One region of the Priestia sp. USM5 genome, then DNA from elsewhere that is predicted to be linked to it. Evidence: predicted binding sites of a transcription regulator. Region 1 holds the regulator's gene; each other region holds the start of a gene.

Region 1 (4,290 bases):
CATTCCTTTATGCAAGGACGAGACTAATTGTTGTACCTATTATTGCTCATGTTTTGATGAATACAATCGTTATTTTATCTCAAACTATTTTTGCAGATAAAATTATAGAAATGCAAAAACAAGCAGAACAAATGCAGTTCATTTTTGGAGGCATGTTTTTATGAAGAATATCCCTTTAACACGAGGGTTTATTTATATTATTATGGGGATTTTATTCACCTACTTGGCAATTCAAAATGCCCAGGAAACCGTCTGGAATTTCCCCACAATCTTATTTGCACTCGTAGCCGCATTCGATTTCAGGTTTGCGGTTCGCATCTTTATCTTGCACTACAAAATTAAAAAATTGCAGCAGCAATATAAAAATCAAGATGATTCATCCAAATAAAAAAACCACTGTTTCAGTGGTTTTTTTTACATACTAACATCTTCTCTTTCTTGCTCTGCCCTTGCCTTTAACACTTTGCGATACGAAATGCGGGAAATAATGATGCTGATTTCATACAAAATTAAGAGCGGCACTGTCACCATCATGTGCGAGAGCAATTCCGGTGGTGTAATAAGTGCGGCAATAACTAGCAGTACGAAATAGGCATATTTTCGAATTTGAGATAAAAACATAGGCGTTATAATTCCTAAACGCGTCAAAAACATAACGACGACAGGAAGCTGAAACAACAGGCCAAAAGGCAGTGTGAGCTGCATTAAAAAAGAAAAGTATTCATTAATGCCAATCACTTGGTTTACATTCAGCTCATCAGAAACGCGCGTCATAAAATCAACGACAAATGGAAACAACACAAAATAAGAAAAAGAGACACCGCCGATAAAGAGAAAAATGGAAACAGGAATATATCCAAGCGTTACCTTACGCTCTTTTTCATATAAACCAGGACTAATAAATGCCCAAAGTTGATACAGTGCAACAGGAGCTGCAAGTACACAGCCGATAATAACAGCAAATTGCATATAAATCTTAACTGGATCTGTTAACCGAAATGCATTCATCGTTAAATTCTTTGCCTCATCAGCATGCTGTAAATAGACAATAACCTTATCCGCTATAAAAAAGCCGCCAATTGTGGCAATCACAAAGAAAAATAAAACAATTAAAATGCGTTTTCGCAGCTCTCCTATATGATCATATATTGACATTTCTTGTTCGGTCATACTATGATCACCCTTTTACTCTTTGTCATCTACTTGACGCTGTTTATCTTTTTCACGATCTTCTGATGCACCGCTAGCGGCATGCTTAAACTCTCTAAGCGTTTGGCCCACTGATCTTCCTAGCTCCGGTAACCGTTTCGGTCCAAAAATAAGCAGTGCTACAATCGCAATAATAATCCAACTGCCTGCTCCAATCCCCATATTCCCACTCTCCTTATTAATTTAGACTTAAGGAAATCGTAACACAGTCCACCTTATTCAACAGGATAATTTTTCAAAAAATAGACAAGCGACTGTAATTCTACAGCAAGATCAATATGATGCAGTCGAATCTCATCCGGTACGTTTAAGCGTGCAGGAGTGAAGTTTAGAATCCCTTTAATTCCGCAATTCACTAAACGATCGGTAATTTGCTGAGCAACAGTTGCAGGAACGGTTAAAATCGCTACTGAGATGTCATCACTCATATAATCTTCCAATTGGTCAAGGTGATAAACCGGCACGTCGCCTACTTTCGTACCGACTTTATCTTCTATCACATCAAAAGCGCACTCAATTTTGGTGTTATTATTTTTAATAAAATTATAATTTAAAAAGGCCGTTCCTAGATTCCCTACGCCAATCAGTGCTACTTTCGTTACTTCATCTTGGTCTAACGTTTTACGGAAAAATGTAAGTAAATAATTCACATTGTAGCCGTATCCCTTTTTTCCTAATGCTCCAAAGTAAGAAAAGTCCCGACGAATAGTAGCAGAATCCACTTTCACTGCCTCACTTAACTCCGCTGACGACACACGCTGTTTACCAGAAGCATGCAAGTTTTTCAAAAAACGATAATAAAGCGGCAATCGTTTAGCCGTTGCTTGTGGTATTTTTAATTGTTCAGTGTTCACGTTGTACCCCCTCAGTTCATGTATGTCATTACTAACATTTTCAAGTCATATTGCATTACCTTTCACAAAGCATCAACCGCTTTGAGGTAGCGCTTCCAATTCTCTCTCTTTTCTCTTGTTTTATATATACTCCGCTTCACACCCCGAAGGCTTTTGTCTATCCAGCACTACTTAAAGTCGGTAGCTAGAACGAAGTAATTAGCCCTTCAAAGGATTCGTTTGTTAGTCATGACGGGTTTTCTACATCCATCATATATAAGTTCAGAGATGCACTTATCTCTTATTTTAACATAGTATCCTGTATAAAATGTGCAGGTAAAATCATTTTATTTCATGAATCAAAACATTCGCTTCATCATTTGTCCTTGTCCCTCTACAAATTACAAACGCTTGTAGGAAGAACTTGTAGTTGAAAATATGTTAAAATACACTATGGATATACTACTAGAGGTGAAAAAATGATTATTCTACAATTGAACGGTATTACAAAATACTATGGGGCAGAACCCATTTTATCGAATATAAAGTTAGAAGTACAATCAAAAGACCGCATTGCCCTAGTGGGACGAAACGGTGCTGGTAAATCAACTTTATTAAAAATTATTGCTGAGCAGCTTTCTTATGACAGCGGAGAGATTATCAAACCTAAAGGTGTTTCCATTGATTATATGGGACAAGATACAGTTCTTGAATCAACACTCTCCATATGGGAAGAAATGATGACTGTCTTTGCTCCGTTAAAGAAGATGGAAAAAGAATTACGTACGCTTGAAACGAAGATGGGCGATCCAGATATTTTTAATGATTCAGTTCAATACGAAAAACTAACCAAAGAGTACGATCAGCTTCAAGTAACGTTCAAAGATTTAGGCGGCTATCAATATGAAGCGGATACACGATCTATTCTTCACGGTTTCCGTTTTTCAAACTTTGACTACAGCACCCCTATTTCCTCCTTAAGCGGTGGACAAAAAACGCGCCTGGCTCTTGCAAAACTGCTTTTAACAAAGCCTGATTTGCTTATTCTGGATGAGCCTACCAACCACTTAGATATTGAAACTTTAGCATGGCTGGAACAGTTTCTGCAAGGGTATGAAGGAGCTATTTTAATCGTTTCACATGATCGTTACTTCCTTGATAAAGTCGTAAATCAAGTGTATGAAGTCGTACAAAAAACAACGGTGAAGTACACGGGCAACTACTCTAAATACCTTGTACAAAAAGCAGAGCGATATGAAAAAGAGTTGCGTCAGTACGAAAAGCAGCAAGATGAAGTCGCAAAGCTGAATGATTTTATTCAGCGAAACATCGCCCGCGCATCGACTACAAAACGTGCGCAAAGCAGACGTAAACAGCTCGATCGAATGGAGTTAATAAATCGACCTAACGAAGGCGAAAAATCAGCTAGTTTTTCGTTTGAAATTGAACGTCAAAGCGGAAATGAAGTCTTAAATCTGGAAGATGTGTCTATCGGATATGATGAACACAACTATGTCGTCCAAGAGGCAAACCTTCGCATTAAAAAAGGGGAAAGCCTTGCGTTGGTTGGTCCTAATGGCGTGGGGAAATCAACTTTATTAAAAGGCATTGTGGATAAACTCAGCTTCAAGACTGGGACCATTTCCTTTGGCTCAAATGTAATGGTTGGTTATTACGACCAAGAGCAAGCCAATTTAACGTCTAATAAAACCGTTTTAAATGAACTTTGGGATGACTACCCAGCCAAACCTGAAAAAGAAATCCGTACAGCGCTTGGAAATTTTCTGTTTTCAGGTGATGATGTACTGAAAATCGTTTCCACGCTCAGCGGTGGTGAAAAAGCACGTTTGGCTCTTGCGAAGCTTATGCTTCAAAAAGCTAACTTCTTAATTTTGGATGAACCTACTAACCATCTTGATTTAGATAGCAAACAAGTACTCGAGAATGCGTTAATTGATTACCCAGGGACTCTATTATTTGTTTCACATGACCGTTATTTTATTAATCGTATTGCCAATAAAATAGCAGAGCTATCTCCTGAAGGAGTAGAAGAATTTCTTGGAGATTATGACTATTATGTAGAAAAGAAAGCAGAAATAGAGGAAATCAAAGAATTAGAAAATATAAAAGCAAACGAAGAACGTACGGTAAAAGTAGATAAACAGTCCTATAAACAAGATAAAGAACAAAAGAAATTGATGAGACAGCGAACGCGCCGCATTGAAGAAATTGAAACTGAAGTAAACAA
Region 2 (4,290 bases), 2.3 Mb from region 1:
GACAACGCCAAGAAAAACACTCATAGATGAATGGCCGTTTTTAGTTGCGCTGATTTTAGGCATCGTCGGGTTTTATCTCATTATATTGCTCATCGTGAAGTATGCAGGGAAGCATACGCTAACTTCTTCTTCTATGTTTGCTCTAAACTCAGCTCAGCCAACGTTTGCTTTTATGGGCATTCCGGTACTTGGAGGCTTGTTTGGTGCAGGTGCAGTAGCGATTCCAATTGCCATCACAGGAATCGTGGTGAACGCGATTTTAGATCCGTTGGCAACGATTTTGGGAACCGTTGGCCAAAGGGGACGAAAAGAAGGGGAAGAGAAAACAAGTTTATTCAAAGTAACGGTTCATTCTATTTTGCATGGTCTATCTGAGCCTTTGGCATGCGTCCCGTTAATTGGAGTGATTTTAACGCTTTGCGGCTTTCAGTCACCTAAACTGTTACAGGATATGCTTGATCAAATTGGAAGTATCACATCCGGAGCAGCTTTGTTTGCGGTAGGAGTAACGATTGGAATTGGAAAAATTAACTTCAGTAAAGGCGCGCTCGGGATCGCTGTCTTAAAAGTAGCAGTTCAACCGATCGTTATGCTTGGAATTGCAGTATGGATAGGGTTGTCTTCAGATGAAGTGACAAAAGCTATTTTACTGGTAGCTTTTCCTGGATCTGCTGTAGCTGCGATGATTGCCTTGCGGTTTGAAAGCATGGAAAACGAAACGGCCTCTGCTTTTGTTATTAGTGCTATTTTATCGCTGGTTACGCTGCCGCTTCTTATTTCTTGGCTTATGTAAATAAAAAAAAACGAAAGAGGAATTTCCCTCTTTCGTTTTAAGACGGATTAATAAGCTAATGCGAATAATCCTTTGATATGAGATAAGTAACGAACGTTACTTGCTTCTTTCATAAGTGATGCTGGTAAACCTTTTAATTGCGTTTTGTTTCCGCCGATTGTACCAATTGCATCTTTGCGTCCAAGACTTCCTAGTGTACCAGAGAAGACAGGAACGAATGATTCCATTGCTCCGCCGCGAATAGCTACTGCTAAGTTCACGCCTACAACTTCACCCATTTGCCAAGCTAATTGAGCAGTAGGTGGGTAAGGGCGACCTTCTGGACCCATTACAACCGCTGAGTCACCAGCAAGGAATACATCTTTATGAGATGTAGATTGTAAGAATTCATTTACAAGTGCACGACCGCGGTTTACTTCGATACCTGAGTTAGCAACTACAGAGTTACCTTGAACTCCGCCAGTCCATACCATTGTTTTTGTTTCAATTTTGCTGCCGTCTTTAAGTTCAACAGTTGTAGCATCCATTTTTGTTACAGGTGTACCAGTAACAAATGTAACGCCACGTTTTGTTAAGCTTGATTGAGCACGCTCTACTAATTCAGCAGGGAAGCCTGGAAGAACTGTAGGAGCTGCTTCTACACAGTATAGAGAAATTTCTTTTGGATCCACACCGTGTTTTAGGCATAGGCTTGGCATTAAGTCAGCGTATTCACCAACAAGTTCGATACCTGTTAATCCGCCACCGCCAACTACGATTGTACCGTCAGCTTTATTTTTTGTTTTGCTGTATTCAGCGATACAAGCTTCTACGTGTGCACGTAAACGGTTTGCATCATTTACTGATTTAAGAACGAAGCTGTGCTCTTCTAAACCAGGGATACCGAAGTAAGCAGTTTCACTACCTAAAGCTGTAACAAGGTAGTCGTAGCTTAATTTTGTACCATCTTCAAGAGATACTTCACGTTGATCTGGTGAAATTTCTTTTACCGTTGCAATTTTTAAATCAACGTTGTAGTTTTTAAGTAATTTATCAAGTGGTAAAGCTACCGCTTGTTCAGAAACGCCGCCTACAGCTAGACGGTGTAATTCTGTAATGATTTGGTGAGTAGCAAAACGGTTCACTACTGTAATTTTTGCTTCATCCGCACTTAGGTGTTGGCGAGCTGTCATTGCAGTTAATAAACCACCGTAACCGCCGCCTAAAATTAAAATATGTTTTGACATAGTCGATCCTCCGTCCACACTTTTTAATGAAAATTATTTTTGTTTTTCGTTTGTAATGTCTAAATACGCTTGTGCAAAGCGGAATAGTTTTTGAGCTTGTGGATCTTTAAGCATGCGTAATAAACCGAATAAACCGATTGAATTAGAAGCATTTGCTTCTGCACGATCGTTTGCTTCGATTGCAGTAGCTGCAAGACCTTTTACTGTTCCTTCTACTGGCTCGATAAATTCTTTTACTCCACCAAGTAGATCTTCTTTTAATACGTCGTCAGTTAATAATGATTGCGCAACGTCGTAAGTTTTTGTAAGCACCGTTACCATTTCAGATAATTTTGGTAAATTATCTACAAGAACAGTAAGAGCTTCTTGTACTTCAGGCTTTAACAATTGATCTAACACATCCGCTTGACCTTTGTTAACCGCCGCTTCTGTTTGTACAGCAGCATTTTCCTCTGCAGCTGATTTTTGAATAGTTGATTGAGACATGAAAAGTCCTCCTTTGCTGGATACTGTTGCATATGTAGTTCCTAGTTATCTGCTAGACTTTCAAACTACATTGTGAAGTTGTGAAATCTTGCACATAATTCTATTTTAATTTTAATACGAGATAAAATCAACTCATTTCGTTGAAAAAATAAGTGAAGAACCTCGTAACCCTTTGTTTAATAAAAGTTTATAAAAAATAAAGCGAATAATTGCCTAGGTAAATAAAATTAAAATAGGGAACTAACATAATTCCTCTTCCTACGATAAAACAAATAACGTCATATTTCAACACATACGAACTTAATATTCTATAAGTAGTAAAAAGATAGGGCGCATTTACTATTTAAAGAGTTTTCAAAAAATTACATTGACTTACTATAGTGTTCTACATATAATCTAAATATAACATCTTATGTAAGGAGATATAACATGGTTATAGTGGATGAACTTTATCATAATGTGGTCATTACATTGCCTCAATTAAAATTAATTGAATTTATAATGAAGTTAAAAGAAGCTAAAGCACAAGAAATAGAAGATATAAAAGCGAAAATTAGTAAATACGAAGAGAAGAAACGTGCTGAAGAAGCTTGGTACCAATCACTATCACCGTTTCGTAAATTTTTTACCGGGCGTCCTTTAAGTCAGCATCAAGCGGTCGAGTATATGGTATACGTAAAGGAACGCTTTAAAAAAATTGATCACCTTAAAGCACAAATGCGAGAACTTCATGAAGTTCTTGAATTAATAAAAGCGGAAAATGAAGAAACAAGTGAAATTACGCTTTCGCCTGCTATTGTACAAGAAATAAAACGACTAAAAAGCAGTGGAGGCGTTGGGATATGAGTGTTAATGAACTAAGTTTAGGTATAAATACGACGTGGGTTGTATTAACAGCGGCGATGATTTTGCTAATGGAAGGCGGCTTTGCCTTGCTAGAGGCAGGTTTTGTCCGATATAAAAATAGCGTCAATATTATTATGAAAGTATTCGCTGATATTACAATAGGAACGCTTTGTTTCTATTTAATTGGGTTTGGATTAATGTACGGAGATGATTTAGGCGGAATCGTCGGTAAAAGCGGTTTTGCGCTCTCAGGTAATTTATCGCACCTTGACATTCCAATTGGGCTTGAAACATTTTGGCTGTTTCAATGTGCGTTTGTTATTGCGGTCATTTCTATCGTTTCTGGAGCGGTGGCAGAACGAATTAATTTCCGCGCATACCTTTTATATGCGATTTTAATGACTACATTTATTTATCCTATAGCCGGCCACTGGATTTGGGGAGGCGGATGGATTAGTAAGCTAGGAATGCTTGATTTTGCCGGTTCGGCAGTTATCCATGCTCTTGGCGGTTTTTCAGCTTTAGCAGCTGCAATAATGATTGGACCGAGAAAAGGGAAGTTCACGAAAAATGGAATTAGTTCTGTTTCTCTTCCAAGCAATTTGCCGCTTGCATCAGTTGGTGCTTTTTTATTATGGTTTGGATGGTTCGGGTTTAATGCAGGAAGTACGCTAAGTGCCACTGACGTTAGAATTGGTCACATTGCTATTGTCACAATGTTATCAGCAGCAGCAGGCGGAGCAGCTACTTTATTTTATACTTTATTTCGCTACAACCGTTCAGATGCACCTTCTGTAATAAATGGATCGCTTGCCGGACTGGTTGGCATTACGGCCGGGTGCGCTTTTGTTAACACACCATCTGCTATTTTTATTGGAGCTGTATCTGGCTTATTAATGATGGCAGCTACAAACTGGCTCGAAGCACGTCAAATCGACG
Region 3 (4,290 bases), on a different contig from region 1:
TCATTAAACGGCTCCATCTCGGATTTGGAAAAACTATCTCAGAATCCATCTATTATTAGTTCACATTCTATTAAAAACTATCAGGTTACAGAAGAAAATAGCGTAACGTTCATTGGCTCAGAACAGGTAAGAGGCTTGTTTGATACTCACAATCAGCGCTTAACAGGAAAAGGGATCAAAGTAGGCGTTATCGATACGGGGGTTGATTATTCTCATCCTGATTTAAAACAAACCTACAGAGGGGGTTACGATGTAATAGATGAAGATTATGAGCCGATGGAAACCACTCGTGAGCAAGGAGAACCGACTCTGCACGGTACTCATGTAGCTGGTATTATTGCAGCGAATGGGAATATTACAGGCGTAGCACCCCAAGCGGAAATCTATGCATACCGAGCTCTTGGACCTGGAGGAGCTGGAACGTCTGAAAGTGTTATTCTAGCTATTGAAAAAGCAATTCAAGATGATGTAGATATTATTAATTTATCATTAGGAAATGATGTGAATGGCCCTGATTTACCAACAAGCTTAGCGTTAGATCGAGCTGTTGAAAAAGGAATTGTAACGGTTACATCTAGCGGCAATTCAGGTCCAGGTTTATGGACGGTGGGCTCTCCGGGTACAGCGGGAAAAGCTATTTCCGTTGGCGCTTCTGTTTCTCCGACAACAGTTCAATTTCTAACAATTGGATTTAACAAAGAAAAAATTATGATGGCGCCAGTAGAAGGGTCTCGTCCATGGACATTTAATCAAACGCTGCGTGTAATAAATGAAGAAGATTCCAAAGAGCAAAAGCATGCGTCGGGTAACGTCATTTTGCTAAAAGCAGAAGGAAATGCGGTTCAAAAAAAGATTAAACAAGCTGAACAGGCGGGAGCAAAAGCGGTTATTTTATATAGCCCGACAGAAAAAAGCATAGTCAGTAAACTAAAAGAGTCAGTAAATATTCCCGTGATATGGGTAAGTAAAAAAAGCGGTGACACCATTAGCCAACACATTCAGTCTCAACAACCGTACTTACGCACTGGGCAGCAAGTGGTGCAAGACTTGCTCACATCTTTCAGTTCAAGAGGGCCTGTAACGACTACTTGGGGAATCAAACCAGACGTCGTCGCACCAGGTTACTTCATTAATAGTACAGTTCCTGGAGGATATGAACGCATGCATGGCACAAGTATGGCTGCGCCCCATGTAGCTGGAGCGTGTGCGCTGATTTTACAAGCTCACCCGAACTGGTCTCCTGAACAAGTCAAAGCTTCATTGATGAACACCAGTAAAGTAATGCAGCAGCTAAACGGTCAAACGTATCGCGTATATGAACAAGGAGCGGGAAGAATTCAAATAGCAAAAGCCGTCACAGCAGAATCTTTGTTTTATCCATCTTCTTTATCTTTTGGTATTTTTACGCGTCCATCAAAGAAAGTTTTATCTTTTAAAATTGATAACCAGTCTGATAAAGCAAAAACGTATCGCTTAAACGTTCCAAAAAGGGATGAAGGAGTGAACTGGGATGTTCCATTACCCGTCACGGTGCCACCCCGTCAGACAAAAGAGATAGCTGTTACTTTATCGGTGCAGCCCCGTTTTAAAAATAAAGGTATATATGACGGATATTTGGAAATAAATGATTCACGTGAAACATTTTCGCTTCCCTATATGTACATGATTAGCATTCCAGATTATCCTCGTGTCATGGGATTGCAAGTAGCAGCGGAAAAAGAGAAAAATACGTATAGCTATGAACTGTTTTTGCCTGAAGGAGCAGATCAGTTAGGCGTCGCTCTTTTTGATAAGCAGTCTTTACAGTTTGTATCGTATTTAGATGTTGACGTGGATGTAGAAAGAGGCATGAGAAAACGAAAAATAACGATTGATGAATCGCTTGTACCAGGAGTGTACCAAATATTTGCATTTGTGAAAAAGCATAGACAAGAGCAGGTTGTACACAGTACAATAACGATTGAATGAACCTCTTTAAATGTTTTCATTTGAAGAGGTTTTATGTGTGGCAGAAATGTGAACAATAAGAAGAGATTGTGAAGTTTTTAGCTTAAACACATTGACATTAAATATACGCTATTGTATGCTTACAGGGAATATAAATGATAAGGTTTTCAACCTGTGAAAACCGTTGATATTTCTGCGTATTTTATTAGCTGTTTTTACCTTTTTTAGCAATTTTTTTGCCTTTCTATCATATATTGAGCTATGAAAACGATAGAGAATTCGGAAAAAAGAAAATTTTGCAAAAGGGGTATGAGCTTATGAAAGATCGCAACCGTCATCCTTTGCAAGCGATGGCATTAGTGTCAATCATTCTATCACAGTTAGCAGGTTCAGTCTTAATTGGCTTATTCTCTGGAAGATGGGCTGATCAATGGCTTGACACCGAACCACTATTTTTGATTTTAGGCCTTCTTTCAGGGCTAGCAGCAGGTGTTTTTATGATGCTGCGGACAGTCCACCATTTTTTTTCAGGAGATTAATAATTCATGCAGGATTTGCAGCACGTTTTTCCAAGACTTCGTTCATACATATTGTATTTGTTAGCATTATACGTTCTCGGCTGGGGATTTACAAGTTATAAGGCTGTTTTTGCAGGTTTAATTTTAGGAACCGCCCTGAGTTTGTATAATTTGTGGAACTTAGTAAGAAAGTTTGAGCAGTTTGGACAGGCGTTGGATGAGGGGAAAAAGCCCCGTTCAATTGGGACTGTTGTAAGATTTGCAACAGCTGCTCTCGCAGTTGTGATTACCATCTCTTATCCAAAAACCTTTCATATTATTAGTGTAGTTGTGGGATTAATGACGTATTATGTTGTCATTATCATAGATTTAGTTGTTCAAAATATGCGTAGAAGATAGAAAGAGAGGTGAACACAGTTGGGTCATGAATCACCAACTATAGAGTTTCTAGGCCTTACTTTTAGTCAAAGTAACTTGCTTATGGTTACCGTAGCTTCTGTTATTGTATTCTTAATTGCAGTTTTATGTACTCGTACTCTTGCTATGAAGCCAAGCGGTGCACAAAACTTTATTGAATGGGTCTTAGATTTTGTTAAAGGACTCGTTAATAGCAATATGGATTGGAAAACAGGTGGCCGCTTTTTGACGCTAGGTGTAACTTTACTTATGTACATTTTTGTGTCAAATATGTTGGGTCTTCCATTCGCCATCGTGATTGACCATAACTTATGGTGGAAATCGCCAACCGCTGATCCAGCAATTACGCTGACGTTAGCCGTTATGGTAGTTGTACTATCACATTATTATGGTATTAAAATGCGAGGTTTCTCTGCATACACGAAAGATTACTTCAAGCCAATGGCATTTTTATTCCCGCTTAAGATTATCGAGGAGTTTGCCAATACGTTAACGCTTGGCCTTCGTCTTTACGGTAATATTTATGCTGGGGAAATTTTGTTAAGCTTGCTAGCTGGTTTAGCAACAACAGGCTTCCTAGGTACAATTGGAGCTGCTATCCCAATGCTTTTATGGCAAGGATTCAGTATTTTTGTAGGCGCAATTCAGGCCTTCATTTTCACAATGTTAACGATGGTTTATTTATCTCACAAAGTGAGTAGCGACCATTAATTTATAAAGCTTTGTTCAAGTAATACCCAATTTGGACAAAACAAAACTTAGTTAAACAAAATCATATATATTAAGGGAGGACTTTATAAAATGGGTTTAATAGCATCTGCAATTGCGATTGGTTTAGCGGCACTAGGTGCTGGTATTGGTAACGGTCTTATCGTTTCTAAGACGATTGAAGGCACAGCTCGCCAACCAGAAGCACGTGGTACATTAACTTCAATGATGTTCGTTGGGGTTGCCTTAGTTGAGGCGCTTCCAATTATCGCCGTAGTTATTGCATTCATGGTACAAGGTAAATAATAATGTGTTACATGTGGCGAAGATCATTCAAAAGAACCTTCGCCATTACTTTATGTCTTTAAGAAGTAAATTATATATGTGGAGTCTCTGAAGGGAGTGAACATGGCCGTGTCGAACATGTTTGTGTTAGGAGCAGCAGGCATTAATGGTGGAGATATTCTTTTCCAATTAGTGATGTTCCTTATCCTACTTGCGTTACTTCAAAAATTCGCGTTTGGTCCTGTAATGGGAATCATGAAAAAACGTGAAGAGCATATTGCCGGTGAGATTGATGAAGCAGAAAAGCAAAATGAGGAAGCGAAGAAGCTTGTTGAAGAGCAGCGTGAAATCTTAAAGCAATCTCGTCAAGAAGTGCAAGTAATGATGGAAAACGCTAGAAAGTCTGCAGAAGATA

Evidence for each region. The regulator Rex, encoded in region 1, represses fermentation and respiration genes when NADH is low (regulators of the CRP and FNR family bind a similar motif). The targets are predictions, from matches to a motif close to TTGTGAAATATTTCACAA.
Region 2: ACWATA_RS11315 (DUF1641 domain-containing protein) is a predicted target of Rex. The motif match lies at 2,584-2,601, and genes of this name have one in related genera.
Region 3: ACWATA_RS24815 (AtpZ/AtpI family protein) is a predicted target of Rex. The motif match lies at 2,035-2,052, and genes of this name have one in related genera.

What each region holds. Positions count from the first base shown of each region.
Region 1 covers NZ_JBSGKN010000001.1:4,418,885-4,423,174, forward strand. Annotated here, with positions in the region: gene ACWATA_RS23130 (CPBP family intramembrane glutamic endopeptidase) at 1-164, shown strand, start outside; gene ACWATA_RS23135 (YdiK family protein) at 161-388, shown strand; gene tatC (twin-arginine translocase subunit TatC) at 415-1,170, opposite strand; gene tatA (twin-arginine translocase TatA/TatE family subunit) at 1,186-1,371, opposite strand; gene ACWATA_RS23150 (redox-sensing transcriptional repressor Rex) at 1,425-2,063, opposite strand; gene ACWATA_RS23155 (ABC-F family ATP-binding cassette domain-containing protein) at 2,522-4,290, shown strand, end outside.
Region 2 covers NZ_JBSGKN010000001.1:2,071,154-2,075,443, forward strand. Annotated here, with positions in the region: gene ACWATA_RS11305 (AEC family transporter) at 1-793, shown strand, start outside; gene ACWATA_RS11310 (NAD(P)/FAD-dependent oxidoreductase) at 841-2,019, opposite strand; gene ACWATA_RS11315 (DUF1641 domain-containing protein) at 2,053-2,505, opposite strand; gene ACWATA_RS11320 (hypothetical protein) at 2,935-3,351, shown strand; gene ACWATA_RS11325 (ammonium transporter) at 3,348-4,290, shown strand, end outside.
Region 3 covers NZ_JBSGKN010000002.1:91,447-95,736, forward strand. Annotated here, with positions in the region: gene ACWATA_RS24810 (S8 family serine peptidase) at 1-1,968, shown strand, start outside; gene ACWATA_RS24815 (AtpZ/AtpI family protein) at 2,265-2,486, shown strand; gene ACWATA_RS24820 (ATP synthase subunit I) at 2,493-2,864, shown strand; gene atpB (F0F1 ATP synthase subunit A) at 2,883-3,593, shown strand; gene atpE (F0F1 ATP synthase subunit C) at 3,684-3,896, shown strand; gene ACWATA_RS24835 (F0F1 ATP synthase subunit B) at 3,999-4,290, shown strand, end outside.